DNA from 2 places in the Lactobacillus sp. UMNPBX4 genome. Region 1 is predicted to be linked to the other one. Evidence: predicted binding sites of a transcription regulator. Region 1 holds the regulator's gene; the other holds the start of a gene.

Region 1 (11,716 bases):
AGTGTGGCGAATTGTTGCTTCAACAATTTTAGTAACAATTATTGTGAATATCGGAATGAATACATTGTGGCTTCATCTGATGTACGGGATGAATTTTAACGCTGCTTTAGTTCAGCGATTGCCTAAAGAAATGATTATTCCTTGGGTGCAAATGGTTGTAATCTACGTTGTATTGCAAGCTGTTTCTCGTGTTAAAATAAAAAAGTAATTTAAGCAGAAAGAGAATAATATTAATGAAAATCTTAAGTGTTTCTACAGCTACTAATCATTTAAGCGTTGCCTTAAATGAAGATCAACAAGTTATTGTTGAGAAGAATGAGCGAGATGAACGTAATCATAGCGAACACCTTGATCCATTAATTGAAGAGATTTTAAAAGAAAATAAATTAACTTTAAACGATATAGACCGTTTTGCTGTAGCAATCGGACCAGGTTCATACACCGGTTTAAGAATTGGAATTACTACTGTTAAAATGTTTGCTAGCATTTTAAATAAAGAAGTAGTTGGTATTTCTACTTTGCAAGCTTTAGCTAAAGGGGTTAAAGAACCAGCTTTAGTAATTACCGGTTTAGATGCTAGAAATGATAATTATTTTGCTGCAGGATACATTAGTGGGGACATTCCTAAAAATGTAATTCCGGATGGTCATTACAATATCGACGTCTTGATTAAGGCTATTCAAGAATATGCAGCACAAAATAAGGTCGATAAGATTGTATTTGTTGGTTCTGGTCTTGAAAAGCAAGATGAAAAGATTAAAGCTTTGAATATCCCATATGAATATGGCACCGATGAGCAAAATGTGATTCATGCTGGCTTAATTGGTCAATTAGCAATTGATGCCCAACCAGTAGATCCAGATAAGTTATTGCCAAGATATTTGCGCAGAACGCAAGCAGAAGTAGATTGGCATAAGAAAACAGGAAAGCCATTCGAACCGGATAGTCATTATGTTGAAGAAGTTTAATCAGTTTTTTCATCAATCAGTTAATCAAATTGATATGAGTTTTACGCCATTTATTACCAATGTAAATGGCAAAATCTTGCAAGTAATGCAAGCTAATGATGATAATATTCCAGATCTATTAGTATTAGAGCAGCAGGTTTATTCTGGAAGAACCCCTTGGAACCAATTTTCTTTTGCAACCGAATTGAGAAAAAGAAATAATTCTCTTTATTTAGTGGTTTATCACGCCTCAAATTTGGTAGCATTCATTGGTGCAAGATTTAGTCCAGAAGAAACGCATATTACTAATATCGCTGTTTCTCCGCTTTATCAACATCAACACATAGGTCATTATTTGATGGAAATGATGATCAATCGTGCTCGTGAGAATGACAGTGATTGCGTGACTTTAGAAGTACGTACGGATAATGAGATTGCTCAACGGTTATATCGCTCATTAGGATTTACAAGCAATTTTATTCGTAAAAATTATTATCAAGATACTCATACTGATGCAATAAATATGGTTTTATGGTTAAAGCCACATCAAATTAGAAGAAAGAAGTTTACGTTTTGAGTGAGAAAAAAGATATTCGCATTTTAGCTTATGAAAGTTCATGTGATGAAACTTCCACAGCTGTTATCAAAAATGGACGTGAAATTGAAAGTTTAATTGTGGCAACACAAATCAAGAGTCATCAAAGATTCGGTGGTGTAGTACCAGAAGTTGCCAGTCGTCACCATATTGAAGTTGTTAGCCAAATTACTAAAGAAGCTTTGAATGAAGCAAACTGTGGTTGGAAAGACATTGATGCTATTGCGGTTACTTATGGCCCAGGACTTGTCGGTGCGCTTTTGATCGGTGTTAGCGCAGCTAAGGCAGCCTCAATGGCTACTGGTATTCCTTTGATTGGTGTCGATCACATTATGGGTCACATTATGGCAGCGCAATTAAAGGATGAGATTGAATATCCTGCTTTGGCATTGCAAGTTTCTGGTGGACATACTGAAATTGTCTTGTTAAAAGATCCAGTTCATTTTGAAATTATCGGTGATACTCGTGATGATGCCGCTGGTGAAGCATACGACAAGATTGGCCGTGTACTTGGGGTAAATTATCCAGCAGGTAAGACCATTGATGCATGGGCTCACGAAGGAAAGGATACCTTTAACTTCCCACGTGCAATGATGGAAGATGATGACTATGATTTCTCATTCTCAGGACTCAAGTCAGCATTTATCAACACTTGCCACCATGCTGATCAAATTCATGAAAAGTTGAATAAATACGATTTGGCTGCCAGCTTCCAAGCTGCGGTAATTGATGTTTTAGCACATAAGACGATTCGTGCAATTAAGCAGTACAAGCCTAAGACCTTTATCATGGGTGGTGGAGTTGTTGCTAACCATGGTTTGCGTGATCGCATGAGTGCAGAAATTGCTAAACTACCTAAGGCAGATCAACCAAAGGTGATTTTACCAGATATCAAGCTTTGTGGTGATAACGCTGCGATGATTGGTGCTGCTGCATATAATCTTTATAATGATAATCAATTTGCGGATTTGACTTTGAATGCTGATCCATCACTTGAATTGCCATATGCTAAGAGCATGTTGAATTAAATAGAATAGATAAAAAATCCTAGAGAAAATCTAGGATTTTTTATTATGTAATTACATATATGTTGACTTTTATTTAACTAGGCTATAATATCATATATGTAAGCAATATGTTATTACATAATAGAAGAGGCTTAAATTATGAAATACACTTTAGATGATTTTGCTAGATTAATCGATCACACTAATTTGCATGCTGACGCAACTGAAGCAGATATGAAGAAACTTTGTGATGAAGCTAAGAAATACCACTTCAAGATGGTTGCCATCAATCAGGTGCAATCCAAGTTCTGTTCAGAACAACTTAAGGGTACCGATATCGATACTGGTGCAGCCATTGCCTTTCCTTTAGGACAACAAACCATTGAATCCAAGGTCTTTGATACCAAAGATGCGATTAAAAATGGCGCTAATGAAATTGACTATGTCATTAATATCACCGAATTAAAGGCAAAGAACTATGACTACATCAAGCGTGAAATGCAAGAAATGGTTGCTGCTTGTCACGAACACAACATTCCATGTAAGGTAATTTTTGAAAATTGCTACCTAACTAAGGATGAAATTAAGAAGTTAGCTGAGATTGCTAAAGAAGTAAAACCAGACTTTATTAAGACTTCAACTGGCTTGGGTACTGGTGGTGCTAAGGTGGAAGATGTAAAGTTGATGAAGTCAGTAGTCGGTGATGACGTCAAAGTTAAGGCAGCTGGTGGTATTCGCAATAGCGACGACTTTTTAGCCATGGTGCGTGCCGGTGCTGATCGTATCGGTTGTTCTGCTGGTGTGAAGATTTACGAAGCTTTGAAGCGCCGGATGGAAGACGATCATGTTGATGGCATTGAGATTAATTGTTAGGAGTAAGAAATGAAATTAGGAATCGTTGGTAGTGGCCAAATTGTGCATGACTTTTTGTCAGCCTTTGATCAAATGCAAGATGTAGAGTTAGTGGCAATTTCCACCTTAGCCAGATCAAAGTCAGTCGCAGAAAAATTAGCTGAGAAGTATCATATTCAGAAAGTTTACACAGATAACGAAGCAATGTTTGCCGATAGCGATATTGATACTGTTTATATTGGTGTACCTAATTCGCTGCATTTTCCAATTGCTAAACAAGCTTTAACAGCAGATAAAAATGTCATCTGTGAAAAGCCATTAGTTGAGACAAGCGAGCAGGTAAAAGAGCTTAAGAAGACCGCTGATAAACACCACGTTTTGCTCTTTGAAGCAATGACTGTTCTTTATCTGGAGAACGACTTCCACTTAAAAGAAGACTTGAAAAAGATCGGCAAGGTTCATGTCATAGCTTTGAATCTGACACAAATTTCTAGTCACTATGCGGACTTCTTAGCAGGTGTTCATATTCCTAAGTTTGATCGTAAAATGGGTGGCGGTGCTTTAATGGATATGAATATCTACAACATCAATTTCTGTGTCAGTTTATTTGGTCAGCCAAAGCAAATTTCATACTTACCAACAATTCAGCGTGGTACTGACACTTCCGGTATTCTGAATTTAACTTATGATGATAAGCAAGCTAGTTTAATTGCAGCCAAGGATGCAGTTGGACCAACTCGTTCTTATATTGAAGGCGAGAAGGGGTTAATCTACTTTGATGGACCATTAAATGTTCTGCCTGATTATTATGTTCAAATAGGAAAAGAAGAGCCAAAGCATTATAACTTCAATAAGTATGATCACCGCATGATTAGCGAGTTTAATTACTTTGCACGTAAGATCAAAGAACATGATCAGCAAGCGGCCGATGAAGCTGCAGAGCATAGCTTGAATGCGATTAGCGTATTAGAAAAAGCACAGGAGTTTTTGCCTCATGACTAAGGCGAAGTATCAAGAAATTGAAGAAATTTTGCGTAAGCAGATAACTGATGGCAGTTATCAAACCGGTGATCTGATTCCGAAAGAAGTAGAACTTGCAGCTAAATACGAAGTCTCTCGTCCAACGATTAGTCATGCTGTCCAGGGTTTGGTTAATCAGGGCTACTTAGAACGCCGTAAGCATGTTGGTACAATTGTTAAGCAGACTAAAATTGCCCAGGAATTTACTCATGTCATTCAAAGCTATGATTGTGAAATGAAGCAAAAAGGTTTAACTGCTCAGACTCAAGTTCTTTACTTTAAAAAAGCAAAGTCTACAGAAGAGGTAAGGCAAGCTTTAAAGTTGAAGGCGAACGATGAAGTCTACAAGTTAACGCGTTTACGTTCGGCTGATGGTAGTCCTAATGTAGTAGTGACAACATATTTACCTGTAAAATATTTAACTGATTTAGGGCAAATTGATTTTTCAACGCACTCACTTTATCAAGAACTGAGCAAAAGAGATTTGTCGGTGATTCATGTCAAGCGTAAGCTGGAAGTTAAGGCTGCCAATGAGATAACAGCTGATTTATTAGATATTGCAGAAAATGATCCGGTCTTTTATTTCCACACTTATGGTTACACTAAGAAGGAAATTCCGATCGAATATTCTATTGCCACATATCGCGGGGATGAAAATTATTTCTTAATCGATTTAAAAAAATAGAATAAAACCCGGATTTAAAAATGAAGTGCAACACTAAGTGTTAAACAAAAAGGCCATGAAGACCTAAACTTGAAGTGACGAAAAATCAAGAAAGGAAGATCTTCATGACCAATTCAAATTCTAGCATTTCTAAGCACTATCATCAATTAACCAGCGTACAACGTAAGTGTCAATGTTTTTGCGGTAGCCTAAAAACCATTAGTCTGACCTTAATTCCTTAATAATTTATGTGGTTTAACATTCGATTGAATTTACTTAAATAACTTCCGCCAGCAACTTCTGTTGTTAACGCTCCATGTTGAATTTCAATGTGCGTTTCATGACGCCGCTTTAAGCTATCTCTAGCTGCTGCCTGTAGTTTCTTGCGGTCTAAACTGATCAACTTACCTGTCTCAAAGTTACTATTGAGCCATTTCTCTAAGTCGTGATTCTTGATGCAGGTCAATATTCTGAGCATGCCTTCTGCGCCAGCTTTAGACCAGTATTTGCCTTGTCCCTTAACCCGATAAGTGTACTTACGGTGATTACTCTCACAGCTACCGATTGCTTTAGTAACCTTTAAATTACGCATTTTGAACGGCTTGATATCGTCCCAGTGGCTATCAATATAACTGCGAAGTCGGGCGAGATGCTCATAGTTTTGCGCAGTATCTAGCTCATCAAATAGTTTACTTTCAACCGTATTCAAGATTGTATTCACTAAGTCGCGGTCGTACTTAAACTCTAAGGCATAGATTAATTTACCCTGCAGTTCTTGGACAAAGCAAAGACGATCTTTAATCTTCTTGTTCAGATGGAAAACGTCTAAAAAGTGCTCATGTTTACTGCAATGACCAACAATTTCGCCAAAGTCTTTTTTAGTATAACCAGCACCGCCATCGGCATTACTGATAATCAAAGTGTCAGTTAAATCATAAGTGTTAGCTAAATATTCTTTAGCTTCATTCAAAGCATCCAAACGGCTTAACGATACAAATTCCTTGGCATTAACTCGCTCTCTGCGTCATTACGAATACCTTCACAAATCTGATAGCGATGAAACTCTAACCGTCCTTGAGTGCCTTTAATCATGACGCCATCGCCTTCAAGATACAGTACTGACACTTTTTTCTTTGAAGTTTGCGCATCATAACGACTATCGGATTCTTGTTGTTCTTTGATCTTTTGACCAGCAGCTTTGACCAGATTACCTACTTGAGCATGACTAATATTAAAACCTGAAAGGCAATTAACAGCTAAGGCAGTATTGCGATAAGTGGTAACACTACTTACTTCTAAAATATTTCTGACAGCTAAAACACTGTAATGCTTATATTTATCAAAGCCCATTAATTCATCTAACGGATAGCGGCTTTCTGTACCAGCTTTCACATACCTTCTTCTAGAATAAGTTACTTCACCAAAAGCTATATTAATTGAACGTTGATTCTTCTTTTCAATCTGGTAGCCTTGATTCTTCATTGATTCACTTAGCTCTTGATCAACTTGTTCCAAGGCTAAAGCCATTAAGTTTCTAATCAAATTAAGAAAGAAGACTACTAAAGCTTTTTCACGTTTAATAATATTAGTTTCAGACTTTAAAATACCTACGATTTCAGTTACAATTAAATTCATAAAAGACCAGTTTCTAATATGTTTTTTTGCTTAACATCAGACTACTGGTCTTTTTGTTTTGGAGTCAAGTCCTAAATTGGATTTGGCTCCTTTTTAATTTGTAACTAAGCGTCACCGCAAACTATTTTACACTTAGGAATAATAAAATCCGTTACTTAATATAGCCATAAACACAAAAAAGACTACCACATATTGTGGAAGTCTTTAGATATGTTATTCAAAATTATCCATTTCTTCGATTGCTTTTTCCCAAGCGTTATTTGCATCATCTAGCTGTTTTTGAACATCAGATAATTGCTCTTGAAGTGGTCCAAGCTTATCAAAATTGGAAGCAATATCAGGATTTGCCATTTCATTTTGAATACTTTGTTCTTGTTCTTCTAATTCTTCAATCTTTTGTTCAGCTTGGTCAATTGCGCGCTGCAATTTTCTCTTTTGTGAATCACGCTGTTTTTGTTCTTGGTAAGAAAGCTTTTGCTGGCTGACTTGTTTAGTAGGTTGAACTTCTGTTGAAGATGAGGCAGCTATTTCTTGCTTTGCTTTTTCATCAAGATAGTAAGAATAATTACCATTATATATCTTGGCGTGACTATTTCTAACAGAAACAATTTTATTAGCTAATTGATTAATGAAGTAACGGTCGTGAGAAACGAAGAGCAAAGTGCCATCGAAGTCTTTTAGTGCTTTTTCAAGCACTTCTTTTGCTTCGATATCCAAGTGGTTGGTAGGTTCGTCCATCAACAAGAAGTTATCGTGTTCAAGAGAAAGAACTGTTAAAGTTAATCTGGCTTTTTGACCACCGGATAGTTGTCCGACAGTTTTATCAATATCTTTAGCAGTAAAAAGAAAACTGGCCAAGATTGAACGAACATCACGTTCTGGCATTGTCTTATGACGATCCCAAACAGTGTCCAAAACGGTCTTAGAAGGATCAAGTCTTTGCAATTCCTGATCATAATACCCGATGTCTAAAGATGCGCCGTATTTAATGGAACCACCTTTAGGCTGCAATTGTTTCATAATGGTTTTAAGTAATGTAGATTTACCGATACCATTTGGTCCAATAATAGCTACACGATCACCTTTATTAATTTGGAAGGAAATATCACTAACCATTGTTTTGTCTGGATAACCAATAGTTAAATCGTTAAGAATTAAAACTTCCTTACCAGAAGGGCGCTCGCTATTAAAGTGAATTCGAACCTTGTTCTTATGCTTTGGTGGCTTGATTCGTTCGATTTTTTCAAGCTTTTTACGACGACTCTGAGCACGTTTGGTAGTAGTAGCTCTTACTAAATTCTTTTGAATAAATTCTTCGTCTTTTTTGATCTCGGCCTGTTGCTTTTCATATGCTGCTTCTTGATCTTTATCACGTTGTTCACGCTGCATTACGTAAGCAGAATAATTACCCTTAAATGGAGTTAATTTACCAAATTGCAATTCGAAGATTTGAGTTGCCAAATGATCTAAGAAGTACTGGTCGTGGGATACAACCAAAATTGTACCGCTATAGTTCTTCAAAAAGCCTTCCAACCAATCAAGCGTATCCAAGTCAAGGTAGTTAGTAGGTTCGTCTAGCAAAAGCAATGCGGGCTTACGCAGAAGCAACTTTACGAAAGCTAATCTAGTCTTTTCACCGCCAGAAAGGCTGCCAATCTTCTTTTGCCAAGTATTTTCTGGAAACTTGAAACCATTCAGGATACTCTTAATATCTGATTGGTAGGTATAACCGCCTTTTTGTTCAAAAGCAAATTGCTTTTGGTCATATTGCTTAAGCAGTTCCTGGTCTTCGGGATGTTCCGCAATTTGTTCTTGCATGTGAGTTAAACTTTTTGCTTCCTTTATTAAGGGTGCAAAAACAGATTCCATTTCATCCCAAATGGTCTTGTCTTCGTTTAATGCATTTTCCTGAGCAATGTAACCTACATCAATGCCCTTGTTAACAGTGAATTCACCGTGAGTTGGTTCTTGCTCGCCTGTCATAATTTTTAATAGGGTAGTTTTACCGACCCCGTTGGGACCAACTAAACCGATTCGGGCATTAGAATCGATTGAAAAAGTAACATTTTTAAATAAAGTGTTGGCACCAAATTGTTGTTCTAAATCGTGTCCTTGTGCAATAATCATAATTTTTCACCTAACCATTATTCTACCATATGGTAGAAAGTGATCGAATACTAAATACATGTGAAAAATAATCTTTGTGAAAAATATGTTTGGACAAACACCCTGTTAACAGGTATGATAGATATGCTTGATTGTGCATTCACAAACATGAAATACAGTTGGGGGCTTCTATTATGGATAGAATAAAAATTCCAAAAGCAACAGCAAAAAGACTACCTTTATATTATCGTTATTTGATCATTTTAAATGAAGAAGGCAAGGATAAGGTTTCTTCCACTGAACTATCTGAGGCAGTTCAAGTTGATAGTGCTTCGATTAGAAGAGATTTCTCATATTTTGGTGCTTTAGGTAAGCGCGGATATGGTTATGATGTAAAGAATTTGCTGAGCTTTTTCAAAAAGATTTTAAATCAAGATACATTGACAAACGTTGCTTTAGTTGGTGTTGGTAACTTGGGAAGGGCGTTACTTAATTACAATTTTAAGCGAAGCAACAATATTAGAATTTCTTGTGCTTTTGATATTAATAAAAAAATTACAGGTCGTATCCTAAGCGGCGTTCCTGTTTACGATATGAAAGATTTAAAGCAGCAATTAAGTGATCAACAAATTTCAATTGCTATTTTAACTGTTCCTTCAACCGCTGCCCAAAAGACTACTGATGAAATGGTAGATGCGGGAGTTAAGGGAATTATGAACTTTACACCGATTAGATTATCTGCTCCTGCAAGTGTAAGAGTGCAAAATGTAGATTTGGCAACAGAATTGCAAACATTGATTTACTTTTTAGATTCTGAAAAGCAAAAGAACGATGAATTATAATCTTAAAAGACTACTTTTCTAAATGAAAGGTAGTCTTTTTTACCTCTTAGTCATGAAAATTGACCACTTAGTCTAAATAGCTAGTTTTCACGCAAGATTCTTGGTTTAATATAGTTAAGTCGAAGGGAGGGATGAAGCTTGAAGGTAAAATTAAATATTGATCCTAATCAAAAGGAGACAGAAATAGTTATTAATGCTTCGGAATTAACGCCAGAAATTGAACAATTGTATCATGCCTTGCAGAAACAAACGCCTAATCTTGAGCAGATCGAAGCTATCAAAGATGATGTCTCTTATTATTTGAATTTAAGCGACATCCTTTTCTTTGAAACTGACAGTAAGATCGTCATGGCTCATACGACGAAAAATGCTTATCAAGTTAAATACAAATTGTATGAGTTAGAAGATATATTGGGCGGCAATTTTATGCGAGTAGCTAAATCTACTATTTTGAATTTGGATAAAATATATGCCATTACACGTTCGATTTCTAACTGTCAGATTAAATTTGAAGAATCATATAAAACGGTCTATGTATCGCGGCATTATTATCGTGATTTGCGTAATCGTTTAGAAGAAAGAAGGAATTTTCAATGAGAGGTAAATTGGGACGAGCTTTTTGGGGCATCTTCTTTATTGCCTGTGCATTGTTTGTAGTTTTAAACCAAATGGGGATTTGGACTTACAGACTAGGGTTCTGGGCTGCGATTGGGACAGTGATTTTTGCAATCAGTTTATTAGATGGATTAATTAATCGTCGGATCACTGAGAGTGTCTTTTCCGTTGCGTTCATTTTAATGATTTTCGCTGAACCACTACATATTACTCGGTTGGTACCGTGGACTATTTTACTTGCAGCAGTCCTAATTTCAATTGGATTGGGGATTATTTTTCGCAATCGATTTCATACGGTGGTTTATGCAAATAAGAAAATTAAAAACTTTAGGGACAAAAGAGAAAATCTTACAGATCATATCTTTACTGATACAGTAAGCAAAGAACAAGGTTCTCATGTAGTAGTTGATCAAACTATGTCAGACACTTCTCGTTATATTCATTCTAAAGCACTAGAGACAATTGATGTGAATGCTAAAATGAGTGATGTTAACTTATACTTAGATGATGCTCAGGCAGCAAATGAAACAGTGACAATGAATGTCAATATAACAATGACAGATTTGACGATCTATTTACCATTATCATGGCAGGTAGAAAGCAACATGGCATCTACTTTCATGTCAGGTGATTTTGAAATTGATGGTACGTCTAACGGTGGTGGACCAACTTTAATTATTCAAGGTCGTTCGAGCATGAGTGATATCAAAATAGAATATGTCTAAAAAATAAGGCTTGGAAATCTCCAAGCCTTATTTTCATGCGGTTGTTAAACTTTTAATTAATTTAACAGGTAAGATGTAATGCTTTTTGTTAAGTTCTTTATTAGGATCACTAATTCTTTGAAGCAAAAGTTTAACTAACAAAATAGCTATATCATTGATGGGTTGAGCAATTGTTGATAATTCAGAATGGTAAGTTTGAATTTGTTTAGTACCATCAAAGCCAATTACTTTTAAATCTTCAGGTACTTTTAATCCTAACTTTCGTGCTTCTTGTAAAACTAAGATTGCGGTTAAATCATCTGTGCAAACAACACCATCAGGATGATCATTTTGCAGCATTTCGTGAATAGTTATATTCTTCAATAATGTAGAATCAGAAAATGCTACTGAACAAATGTGGGGAGTAAAATTTAAATTTTCTGCTTCGTTTAAATAGGCCTTTAATCGTTGGTCTGTAGGGTTACCTTTTAATTGTTTATTTCCTAAAAAGAAAATTTTATGACAACCACTTTGAATTAAATCATGTACTGCTAATTTGATTCCTTGATAATTATCACAACTGACAATAGGTACATTTTCGGATAATTTACGATCAAAAGAAACAATCGGCAATCCTAATTCTTGATATTCTTCGATTCCTAAATTATGAGCTCCGGCAATAATACCATCAACCTGGTTGGCTAAGAGCATTTTTAGGTAGGCACGTTC
Region 2 (11,716 bases), on a different contig from region 1:
AATGAACATCAACAGTTTCATCGGTCTTACCGTCAACTTTGTCAGTCTTAATGGTTTGACATCTTCGTCTTTGTAGATAATGTTGGTTGTTTGAGCATTTGGTGTGTAAGTGATATCAACACTTTCTGGATCAGTACCATAAGTTACAGGTTTAGTCGCTATGCTTGCAATTGTTGGAGTATATCCATCAATCGTTGGTGTAGTGAATGGTCCCCAATTTCCAGTTGACCAAGCACCATAAGTTACTTTACCAGTAACTTCGTCAACTACAGCATTTCTGTAGATCTTCGCATCCTGAGCAGTTGAAGTTCCTTCGTAACTTCCATTAATTTCAACTTTAGCCTCTGCTTTAGCTATTACATATGCAAACTGACCACTTTCGCTAACTTTGTAATTTGGATTATCCTTTTGCAATTGCTTTACACCAGCTTGAGTTAAAGCAATGTAGTAAGTACCAGCATCGGTTGGAACTTTATCCAATTTCTTGCCATCTTTATCAACCCACTCATAATCACTAGGTGTCAAGTTAGCAACATTCAAAGTTTGACCTTCAACTAAACCAGCTGCAGTAAATTGAGCATCATTATCGTCAATTGTTGCTGTTTGACCATCGTAAGTCTTACCAGGAGTGGTATTTGGTTTCTTGTCTAAAGTTACGGTTAAGTCTTTTTGCTTAATTGTAAAGCTTGCATTGCTACTTAAATCCTTAGCAGCAGGAGTTACATTACCTGCACCTGCGTAATTATCAATAGCAGCTTGCAAGCGAGCGAGGCCATCAGTGCTTAGGCTAACAGTGTAGTCATCGGCCTTAGCTGAATTATTTTCAATGGTGTAGTCACCTGCATGTAACTTGTAAGTATCATGCTACCTGGGAAAGTAAACTTAGCTTCAATATCACCATCAGGACTATTCAAGTCATCAAGTGAAATATCCTTGCCATCGTAAATCTTAGAAGCTGAACCACTTAAAGTTGCAGTACCACTTACAGGATTAATTGTGTAAGTAAATTCACCATTAATCGTTAAGTTGTAGTTTGGATTTTCCGCTTTCAGCTTAGCTTCTAAACTATCCTTGAGCTTCAAGTAGTAAGTTCCTGCATTGATTGGATCACCAGTCATAGCAGTGAACGTACCATCAGCATTCTTGGTGAACCAAGCATAGTCACTAGCAGTTAAGTCAGTTGACTTCAATGTTTGATTCTTTACAAAACCACTATCAGTCCAACCTAACTTGCTCAAAACATCAGCTACTGAAGTAGTCTTTGCATCATAATCGCGACTACCTTCCTTGCCAAGAGTTGCTGTAGCAGTTGCAGTAGCACCGTAAGTTACAACAATTTGCGTATTCTTAGTATCACCGTTTACTGTTTCGGCAGGGATTTGACCATTTACAAGTTGAAGTGGAGTTGAGGTAGATCCTCCTTTAACTGTTTGAGTGACAGAAATGTTGTAGCCAGCATGAATTGGAACATCTTGTACGCCCCAGTTACTATCAGCTTTCCAACCACTACCATCAAAGCCTTCAAAGGTGACTCCAGTATCATCACCATTTACTTTAACTTGTCTGCTTAATTTGGCAGTTTGCGTAATTGTGCGATCTGCTTGACCTGGTTCCTTAATGGTAATCGTTCTTGTAACACTCTTATTTAATAATGAATTTGGAACATAGTAAGTAGTTAAGTCATTTCTCATGTACCAAACATCATTATCATTATTCATATAGACCGTATTAGAGTTGTAATTTGGGTTTGCAAATGTGAAAGTTGAGTATGAACCATCATATCTAATGTTAGCCACGGTGTAACCATCACGACTAGGAGAAGTCAATCCAATAGAAGCGTCATTACCCTTAGGTAGTAAACTTCAAGATCCTGAAATTACGTGGAAACCAGGAGTAGCTTCGTCGCCTGCATCCCAATCTGGAGCCCAATTACCAGTGTAAACAATCTTATTAGTAGCTGTATCTAAAGTACCTGCTTTCTTAAAGAATACTTGAACTTGAGCATCTGGAGCAATAGTTTCCCCATTATGTTCACCACCAGCAATCTTAAAATGAGCAGTAAGTGTTCTAGTTTGAACTTCATCAGGAATATACAAAATCGTGTGAACTGGCTTTGCTTCATAAACAGAAGCTGCATCTGCATATGCTATTGATGCGTTGCTAGAAAGAGATGTATTTTCTGAATTCCAAGTTGGGAATACAAATTGATTTGCTGGGACCTTATTCTTATTGTCAGCAGGACCACTATTATAAGCAGTGTAGCCCTTTAAGACCGTAATGCGGCGACTGTCATTAATGGCTACATTACAGTGAGCTACTGGAGTAACAATATTTTTCTTAGTTCCTTGATCATAATACGTAGCAGTAATCTGAACATCATTGTAGGAACCTGGCTTCATCCAATTAGATTCATTACCAACGTATTGGAAAGTAGTACCTTCTGGAAAGACATCCGTGTTAGTAACAAGATCTTTAGCCGTTAACTTCGTACCATAATCAATTGTTCTACTCTCGGCCTTTACATTAGCCTTGGTAGTAAGCGTAATATCCTTAACCGTATACCTTGAACCACTTGGCAAAGTAATTACAATATTACCGTTCCTGGTTTCTCCGGCTTTGTCTAGAACCAGACTCTTTTCGCCGTTGTCACCCTGCCATTCAAAGGTAGTTCCAGCAGGCCAAACTTTATTGCCACCAGAGAGTAAATTATTAATTACATTAATAGTCCCATGAGGACCACCTTTAACTGTTACAGGTTTTTCAACAAAATTGCTTAAGTTGCGACCGTCATTCTCTGTGTAACTTGTAGGGCCGTTGGTAAGATCTACTACTTCATTCTTTATATTTTTTACAGAAGTCATGATGGCAAAGGCATCTTCCTTAATTCTTTGCCATTTTATTTGTGGTAAAGTACCAACGTTTACTGGTTTAGTTTGAGCACAGCCTAAATCTTTATATGCTTTTTTCACAGCCTTAGCAAACTTTTGCGTTGCTCCCGGATCTTGACTGTCTGGATTAGCAAAGATTAGTGGCTGACCAGCATCAGTAAACCCATTGTTAAAAGTTGTATTGATAATCAAATGAAACTTACCAGAATTCATGTCGGCACTAGTCTGATTAGTTCCAGCTAATTGTAACTGACTAGCAGACATTTGCGTGCCATCAGTTAAGGTAATCTTAACCTGATTTTTAAAATCACTGCCATTAACTGCCTGTTGGATTAGTTGCTTATTTTGACCAACGGCTACAGGGTATTGTAACCCGAGATTTGCTATTGGATATTTAGTTGGCCTGCCATCGATAGAAATGTTAAGAGTTGGACTTGCATCACCGCCGGCATTAAAGATATAAATGGGATCGTCTTTTAAACTAGGTGCTGTGATATAGTTAACTTCGATTTCTTGCTTATCCGCATTAGGCAATGCAAGCTGATCAAATCCATTGGTATAAGTTAAATTCAGCTTAAATTTATTAGTTTTAGTGGTATATAAACTCTTTGGCGCAGTCCAATCACTAACACCAGCCGTAATTCCTAGAGCATAAGCTAAAGCGTAGTTTTCGTAGAAATATTCGCCAATTTTTGGCCAGTATACAACAACGCAGTTGTTTATTATGGGACAGCTATTGGCTTAATTATTCTATTTACAATTATCAATTTCTTGGTATCCTGCATCGTTCTTGCTTCCTTTGTTCAATACGTGCCATCAATTTTGGCAGTTATCAAATTCAAGCACATCAATGAATTCCCTAACCATGGCTTCAAGCTTCCTGGCGGTTACACAATTCCAATCTTGGCTTTGTTAATTTCCTGCTACATGGTTACTAACTTCACTTGGAAGACAATTTTGGTTGGTGTTGTAGTCGGTGTCTTGGCTGCTGTCGCCTACTTCTTTATTGAAAAAGACGAAAAGGCAGAACAAAAGCACCAACAATATTTAGCTAAAATGCGGCAGAAATAGCTAAAAACAATTAGATGCAAAAAGGAATCGAATCAAATTGATTCGGTCCCTTTTATTTTTACTCGAGATTTACGATAAATTTACTTTGTTCGCTTGTGAACGTATATTCGAATTTAGTATAATTTTATCCGTAGAAAAGCTGAAGCGGTGGCAATCCTTCAAGGAGATAGTGCTTATGAGTGATTTTTAACTCGTATTCCTATCCTAATAGAAAGAAGACGCCTTCGTGTCTGTATCAGATGCGTTACAACTAATGCTAGAATTCGGCTCATTTGCCGACCTCTTTTTCATTACTATTATAGCAAGTTTTTTAAGTCCGTACAAAAATATCTCAATGAATTATCTTAACTAAAAATAGCGATGGCACATTCACCATCGCTATCCTTAGTTTTATTCAAATATTAATTATTCAACAGTAACACTCTTAGCTAAGTTACGTGGCTTATCAACATCTAAGCCCTTATCCTTAGAAGCGTAGTATGCAAGAAGTTGAGCAGGTACAACTGTCAAAAGTGCTGACATGTAGTAGTTAATTTCTGGCAAAACAATGTCATCGCCTTCGCGAGCAAAGTCCTTACCAACAATAGTAATTACACTAGCACCACGAGAAACAACTTCTTGAATATTACCACGAGTAAGATCAGCAGTAACTGGATCATTAATCAAAGCAACTACCGGAGTACCCTTTTCAATTAATGAAATAGTACCGTGCTTAAGTTCTGCCGCTGCAAAACCTTCAGTTTGGATGTATGAAACTTCCTTCAACTTAAGAGCAGCTTCAAGAGCAACAGCATAGTCAATACCACGACCAATGTAGAATGCATTTCTTGATTTAATCAAGTAGTCATCTGCAAGCTTCTTGATCTTTTCCTTACCGTCAACGATTTGTTGGATGCCTTCTGCAGCCATTGCCAAATCTTGACGCAAGTCCCAATCCTTAGCATTTTCATTATTCAACTTTTCACCAAGAGCCTTAGCAAGAACAGCTTGTAAAGCAATCTGAGCGGTGTAAGCCTTAGTTGAAGCAACGGCAATTTCAGGGCCAGCACCCAAGAGCATTGTGTAAGTAGCTTCACGAGAAAGAGTTGAACCTTCTACGTTAGTCATAGTTAAGCTTGGAATGCCACGCTTGTTAACTTCCTTCAAAACAACACGTGAGTCAGCAGTTTCACCTGATTGAGTCAAGAAGATGAAGAATGGGTGCTTGCTCATCATTGGGAAGTGGTAGCCAGCTTCTGAAGCCAAACCAACTTCGGTTGGAATACCAGTGTAATGTTCAAAGAGAGTCTTACCAACTAAGCCTGCATGGTAACTAGTACCGGCAGCGAAGATGTATAAACGGTCTGCCTTAGAAATAGCATCAAGAATATCTTGATCAACCTTTGGTTCACCATTTTCATCAAGGTAGTTTTGTGACATGTGACGCATTACGCCAGGTTGTTCATCAATTTCCTTAAGCATGTAGAATTCGTAAGCACCCTTTGAAGCTGCGTTTGGATCAATGTTCAAAACGTGAGGTTCACGGTCAACTTTTTTACCATCAACAGTTTCAATAGTGTAAGAATCCTTAGTAATGTCACCAACATCCCCATCGTGCAAATCAACGAAAGTCTTAGTTTGGTCCATTACTGAAATAGCATCTGAAGCAATGATGTTAAAACCATCACCGATACCAAGCATCATTGGTGACTTGTTCTTAGCGATAAAGACATGATCTGGTTCAGTATTATCAACAAGCAAGAATGCGTATGAACCCTTAACAAGCTTCAAAGCTTCCTTAAATGCTGAAAAGCCATCCAAATTCTTGTCGCGTGCAATCTTACCGATTAATTGTACAACCACTTCAGTATCAGTATCTGAGTGGAAGTGTACGTCTTGTAAGTACTTTTCCTTCAATTCAGCGAAGTTTTCAATCACACCGTTGTGAACCAAGTAGAAACGCTTAGTTTCATCAAAGTGAGGGTGAGCATTGTCAACAGTTGGCTTACCGTGAGTAGCCCAACGGGTATGACCAATACCTACCAAACCTTGTTCATCTGGAGTCAACTTTTCTTTTAAGTTTGAAATACGGCCAACAGCCTTAGTCAAATATTCATTTCCATTTAAATCATTCAAGTAAATACCAGCTGAATCATAGCCACGGTATTCCAAATTTGTTAATCCGCTTAGAATAATTTCTCTTGCTGGTTTACCAACAACCCCAACAATTCCACACATAAATTTTTCTCCTTTGGTCTAGTTCACTTTTTGACAGTGGACTAGTTTGATTTCATTGTTACAGTTGCAATAATATTCTTTTTTGCCAAAGCGGTCAAGTGATTATTATCGAAATTGGTATAATCGATTTTAGAGCAAAAAAACAGCGGTCAGTTTTAATATACTGATCGCCATTTTGTATGTGTAAATTCAAATTACTTAGTCTTAATATCCTTACCTTCAAAGCTGTCTCTCATCAATTGAGCAATTTGACTAATTAATGGAGCAACTGGGTTAGTTACAGTATTTTGGTCGCCGTAAGCTTCAACAGCTAATTGGTCAACCTTCTTATTGAATTCATTTTCATCAACACCGTAATCCTTGTATGCCATCTTGATACCAACTGATTGAGCTAAATCGATAATCTTTTGAACTAATTCTTCAATCAATTCAGCATCGCTTGAACCGGTCAAACCGATAGCTCTAGCAATTTCTGCGTAATCCTTGTCAGCACGGTAAACTGAGTAATGAGGCCACATAGCAAGCTTTTCTGGACGCTTAGCATTGAAGCGGATAACTTGTGGTAAAGCAATAGCATCGCTGACACCACTTGGAATATCAAAGGTTGAACCAACAGTGTGGGCAATTGAGTGTTCCAAGCCAAGGAATGCGTTTGAGTATGCCATACCAGCAATAGTAGCTGCATCGTGCATCTTCTTGCGAGCATCAAGATCACCATCATATGACTTCTTCAAGTTAGCGAAGATGATCTTAATAGCTTCAAGTGACCAACCACGAGTAAAGTCAGTAGCCATAGTTGAAACGTAACTTTCGATTGCGTGACCTAAAGCTTCAAAGCCTGACCAAGCAATCAAGCGTTTGGGCAATTTTTGTACGAATTGGTCATCAACAATAGAAACATCTGGGGTCAAAGCATAGTCACAAAGGGTGTGCTTAATACCAGTCTTAGCATCGCTAATGACAGCGATTGGTGAAACTTCTGAACCAGTACCTGAAGTGGTTGGAATACATACAAGTTGAACGCCGTTAATCTTTGGGAAGCGAACTACTCTTTTTCTGATATCCAAAAACTTTTGATAAGCTTCTTCAAACTTCATTTCTGGATTTTCGTAGAATAAACGCATTACCTTAGCAGCGTCCATTACTGAACCACCACCGATGGCGATGACAACGTCTGGTTTAAAGATGTTCATTCTGTGAACCCCATCTTTAATAACGTCGGTGTTTGGATCAAGCGTTACGGCCTTGAAGACTTCGTATTCTTTTTGACCACGACGCTTAGAAATAATGTCGGTAATTTCATCGGCAAAGCCTTGGTCAGCTACGCCTTCATCAGTAACGATGAAGAAACGGTTAACGTTTGGCATGTGACGTAAGTAGTTAGCTGCGTTGTGTTCGAAGTAGGTCTTAGAAGGAACCTTTACCCATTGCATGTTGTCACGACGCTTGGCAACAGTTTTAATGTTAAGCAAATCGCGAGCACCGATGTTATGTGAGAAGGTGTTGGCACCATATGAACCAGTACCCAAGGTAAGTGATGGAAGCATGTTGTTGTAAAGGTCACCGATACCACCAAGAGCAGCTGGTGAGTTAACCAAGATACGGCATGCATCCATCTTCATTGAGAATTCTTTGATTACTTTTTGATCACTTGAGTGAAGTCCAGCAGTGTGACCACGACCACCGTAATCAAGCAATTCTGAACAAATTCTGAAAGCATCATCATGATCTTTAGCACGGTATAAAGTGAAGACTGGTGAAAGCTTTTCAGCTGAAAGTGGAAATTTTCTACCAACGCCCTTGTATTCAGCAACAATAACCTTGGTCTCCTTTGGTACATCAACGCCGCAGAGCTTAGCAATTTCATAAGCTGACTTACCAGCTACAGGACCTGCAACAGTACCACGTCTTGGATCGATGAAGTGTTCTTCAAACTTCTTAATTTCTTCTTTGTTCAAGAAGTAGCAGCTCCACTTCTTGAATTCTTCTTTAACTCGGTCGTAGATTTCATCATCTACAACAACTGAGTTTTCAGAGGCACAAACCATACCGTTATCGAAGTTCTTTGACAAAACAATGTCGTAAACGGCACGGTCAATGTTAGCAGTCTTTTCAATGTAGGATGGGCCGTTACCAGGACCAACACCGATGGCTGGCTTACCTGATGAATATGCGGCCTTAACCATACCAGGACCACCTGTAGCTAAAATGGTTTGAACACCTGGGTTATTCATTAAATCAGTAGTAGCATCCAAACTTGGTTCTTCAATCCATTGAATTGCATCTTTTGGAGCACCCGCAGCAACGGCTGCAGCTTGAATGATCTTACCAGTTTCTACACAACACTTTTGAGCTTGTGGGTGGAAGCCGAAAATAATAGTATTTCTAGTCTTTAAAGCAAGCATAGCTTTGAAGATAACAGTTGAAGTTGGATTAGTTACTGGAGTAACACCGGCAATAACACCTTTAGGTTCAGCAATCTTGGTTAAACCTAATTCCTTGTCTTCCTCAATTACGCCAACAGTCTTTTCGTGACGTAAACTATTCCAAATATTTTCACTAGCGTACATGTTCTTAGTAGTTTTGTCTTCTACTACACCGCGCTTAGTTTCTTCAACAGCCATCTTAGCTAGTGGGTAAGCATTTTGTTCACCTGCAGTAGCAACTGCTTCACAGATCTTATCAACTTGTTCTTGTGTGAAGTTAGCCATTTGGTCTAATGCAACATGTGATCTTTTTACTAAATTATCAACCATGTCGTAAATTTGCTTTTTCTTCTCTTCCTCTGTTTGAGTCTCTTTTGGTTGTGTCTTAGCCATTATTTTATTACCTCTAAGATCTACTAATTCTTGTGAACTAATTTACAATGTCAACTATAGCACAATAAATCTAAAAGTAAACGCCATAATTTACGTAATTCACTAGTGAACAAGCATAAAAAATCACTCTATAATTTACTCTCAGACTAATGAAAGCGGTTGCTATTTTTGCTAGTTTGTGAATTAACAAACATATTAATTTATATTATTCTTCTTATTCTTCTGAATTTTTTTAAAGCTTTCCTATAATCACTGGTGCTCGATTGCAAAAATGATAAAATATTAAGTACATGTGAGAAAACCGAGAATATGGGGGAAATATATGAGTGAGAAAAAATCAGAGACTAGTTCTGGATATAAAAGAACCCTAAGCAATGCTCACATTCAATTAATTGCTTTGGGAGGAACAATCGGAACCGGTCTTTTTCTAGGTGTCGGTGACAGTATTCATAGGGCCGGGCCTAGCGTTATCTTGATCTATATCATTGTAGGTATTTTCCTATTCTTGCTTATGCGAGCCTTAGGCGAAATGATTATGTCCGACCTCAACAAGCATACTTACATTGATTTTATTGAACAATATCTGGGTAAAAACATCGGTTTTATCACTGGTTATCTATACTGGCTTAGTTGGATCACCTTAGGAATGGCAGAAACTACCGCCTTAGGTATTTATTTCAAATATTGGTTCCCAACTTTAAAGCCTTGGGTACCTGGCATTATTACCATTGTTGCCTTATTAATCATCAATTTAATCTCGGCGCGTGTTTTTGGTAATTTGGAATTTAGTTTTGCTATTATCAAAATTATTACGATCGTCGCTTTCGTTTTATTGATTTTGTATCTATTAATTACAGGTGGCAAAACAAGTTTCGGGCCTGTAGCTTTTGCTAATTTAGATGATCATGGCGGATTTTTCGCTCGTGGTCCACACGGTTTTTTACAAGGATTCCAAATGGTAATCTTCAGTTTTATTGGGGTTGAATTAATTGGTTTAACGGCAGCTGAAGCTCAAAATCCAGAAACCACATTAAAACGCGCAATCAATCAATTGCCAATCAGAATTATCCTATTCTACGTGATGGCGATTTTAGGAATTTTATTGGTTATTCCTTGGTCAAAAGTTTCAACTAACTCTAGTCCTTTTGTGCAAGCTTTAGGTGCAACCGGTATTCGCAATGCCAGTTCAATTATTAACTTCGTAGTAATTTCGGCAGCAGTCTCCTCCACTAATAGTTTTTTATACAGTGCGGGACGACTTTTGTTCTCCGTTACTTTCCACGGCAAGGGCAAGTGGAATCAAACTTTTGGTCACCTATCAAGACGGCAGTTGCCACAAAATGCTTTAATTTTGTCAGCATTATTTATGGCCTGCGCACCACTGATTACCTTGATTATCGGCGATCAAGCCTTTAACTTTATTTCATCTACTTCAACAAGTATGTTCTTGATCATCTGGTGCTTAATGGTTTTGACTCACATTGCTTACAGAAGAAAAACACCTGAAAATAAGTTAAATGACTTCAAAATGCCTGGCTTCCCTTACGTTGATTATTTGATTCTATTGTTCTTCGTATTGATGATCATCTTGCTTTTGATTTTACCAAGCTACCGCATCCCAATGATTTCAGCTATCATTACTTTCATCATCTTGTACTTAATCTCCAAACTCTGGAGTGACAAAAAAGAAGCTTAAAAAAGACGCGACAATGTTGCGTTTTTTTATTCGTCTATTTTTTTGATAATTTTTGCAGGTACGCCGGCAACTACTGTGTTTTCACCCACAATTACGCCTGGACGAATGGTAGCCCTGGCACCGATCTAGGCATTTTTCTTGATAAGTACTGGCTTTAATTCGAGTTCTTTTCTCTGCTTAGGTTTTAAACCGTGGTAACGGAAGGAAGATATGCACCTGGTCCAATTAAAACATCGTCTTCAATGGTGATGCCACTTAAGTCAACCATCATTACATTGGAGTTAATAAAGACGCGTTCACCTATTTTGATATTGTGGCCGTAATCCGTGTAAAATAGCAATCTAATTTCTGTACTCTTGGGGATTTTTTGTCCTGTGATTTCACTGATTAATTGCCGCGCTTCACATTCATAATGACGCTGCGCGTTCAAGTTCTGCAACAAGCGCTAATTTTGTTCGACAATTTCTTGAATAAGTTCTTTATCTTGGGTCTTCATAATCTGCTACTCCTTTTCTTGCTCATTTTTAGTTTAAAAGGTAAAGTAAGTAATGTAAAAAACTTATTAAGTATCACGTATAATAACTTTTATTTATGGTTAAAATATGGAATTAAGAGTTTTAAATTATTTCGTTGCCACAGCGCAAGAGTTAAACATGACGAAAGCGGCACAGAAATTATTAGTTTCTCAGCCTGCTTTATCACGCCAGATTGCGGATTTGGAAGACGAATTAGGGGTCAAGTTATTCAACCGCCAACCACGCCATTTAACTCTGACACCTTCGGGACAATATTTATTAGAGCAAGCAAAAGAAATTTTAGCTTTAACTGCCAAAACTAAGAGCAACCTGCAATCATCAGCTGTAATCAGTGGTGATTTAACTATTGCTGCCGGCGAAAGTGTTGGGATGCAAAGACTGATGAATATTGTAAGTAACATTATTCAGGACTACCCTACAGTTAAAATTCATATTCTAAGTGGTGACTATGAATTCGCTGAAAAGAAGTTAAACATCGGTACAGTCGAT

The links. The regulator Rex, encoded in region 1, represses fermentation and respiration genes when NADH is low (regulators of the CRP and FNR family bind a similar motif). The targets are predictions, from matches to a motif close to TTGTGAANTANTTCACAA.
Region 2: a site for Rex is predicted at 9,026-9,043, ahead of adhE (bifunctional acetaldehyde-CoA/alcohol dehydrogenase). Genes of this name have one in related genera too.

What each region holds. Positions count from the first base shown of each region.
Region 1 is NZ_PCZF01000001.1:72,514-84,229, forward strand. Features, by position in the region: gene CP355_RS00475 (folate family ECF transporter S component) at 1-208, shown strand, start outside; gene tsaB (tRNA (adenosine(37)-N6)-threonylcarbamoyltransferase complex dimerization subunit type 1 TsaB) at 234-968, shown strand; gene rimI (ribosomal protein S18-alanine N-acetyltransferase) at 952-1,524, shown strand; gene tsaD (tRNA (adenosine(37)-N6)-threonylcarbamoyltransferase complex transferase subunit TsaD) at 1,521-2,570, shown strand; gene deoC (deoxyribose-phosphate aldolase) at 2,709-3,422, shown strand; gene CP355_RS00500 (Gfo/Idh/MocA family protein) at 3,432-4,403, shown strand; gene CP355_RS00505 (GntR family transcriptional regulator) at 4,396-5,106, shown strand; partial or broken gene CP355_RS00510 (ISLre2 family transposase) at 5,324-6,720, opposite strand; gene CP355_RS00515 (ABC-F family ATP-binding cassette domain-containing protein) at 6,934-8,847, opposite strand; gene CP355_RS00520 (redox-sensing transcriptional repressor Rex) at 9,021-9,668, shown strand; gene CP355_RS00525 (LytTR family DNA-binding domain-containing protein) at 9,807-10,265, shown strand; gene CP355_RS00530 (hypothetical protein) at 10,262-11,008, shown strand; gene CP355_RS00535 (LacI family DNA-binding transcriptional regulator) at 11,042-11,716, opposite strand, start outside.
Region 2 is NZ_PCZF01000042.1:2,097-13,812, forward strand. Features, by position in the region: gene CP355_RS07850 (MBG domain-containing protein) at 1-828, opposite strand, end outside; gene CP355_RS07855 (MBG domain-containing protein) at 783-1,796, opposite strand; gene CP355_RS07860 (Rib/alpha-like domain-containing protein) at 1,863-3,422, opposite strand; partial or broken gene CP355_RS07865 (amino acid permease) at 3,654-3,959, shown strand; gene glmS (glutamine--fructose-6-phosphate transaminase (isomerizing)) at 4,365-6,176, opposite strand; gene adhE (bifunctional acetaldehyde-CoA/alcohol dehydrogenase) at 6,371-8,995, opposite strand; gene CP355_RS07880 (amino acid permease) at 9,318-10,691, shown strand; partial or broken gene CP355_RS07885 (DapH/DapD/GlmU-related protein) at 10,718-11,133, opposite strand; gene CP355_RS07890 (LysR family transcriptional regulator) at 11,294-11,716, shown strand, end outside.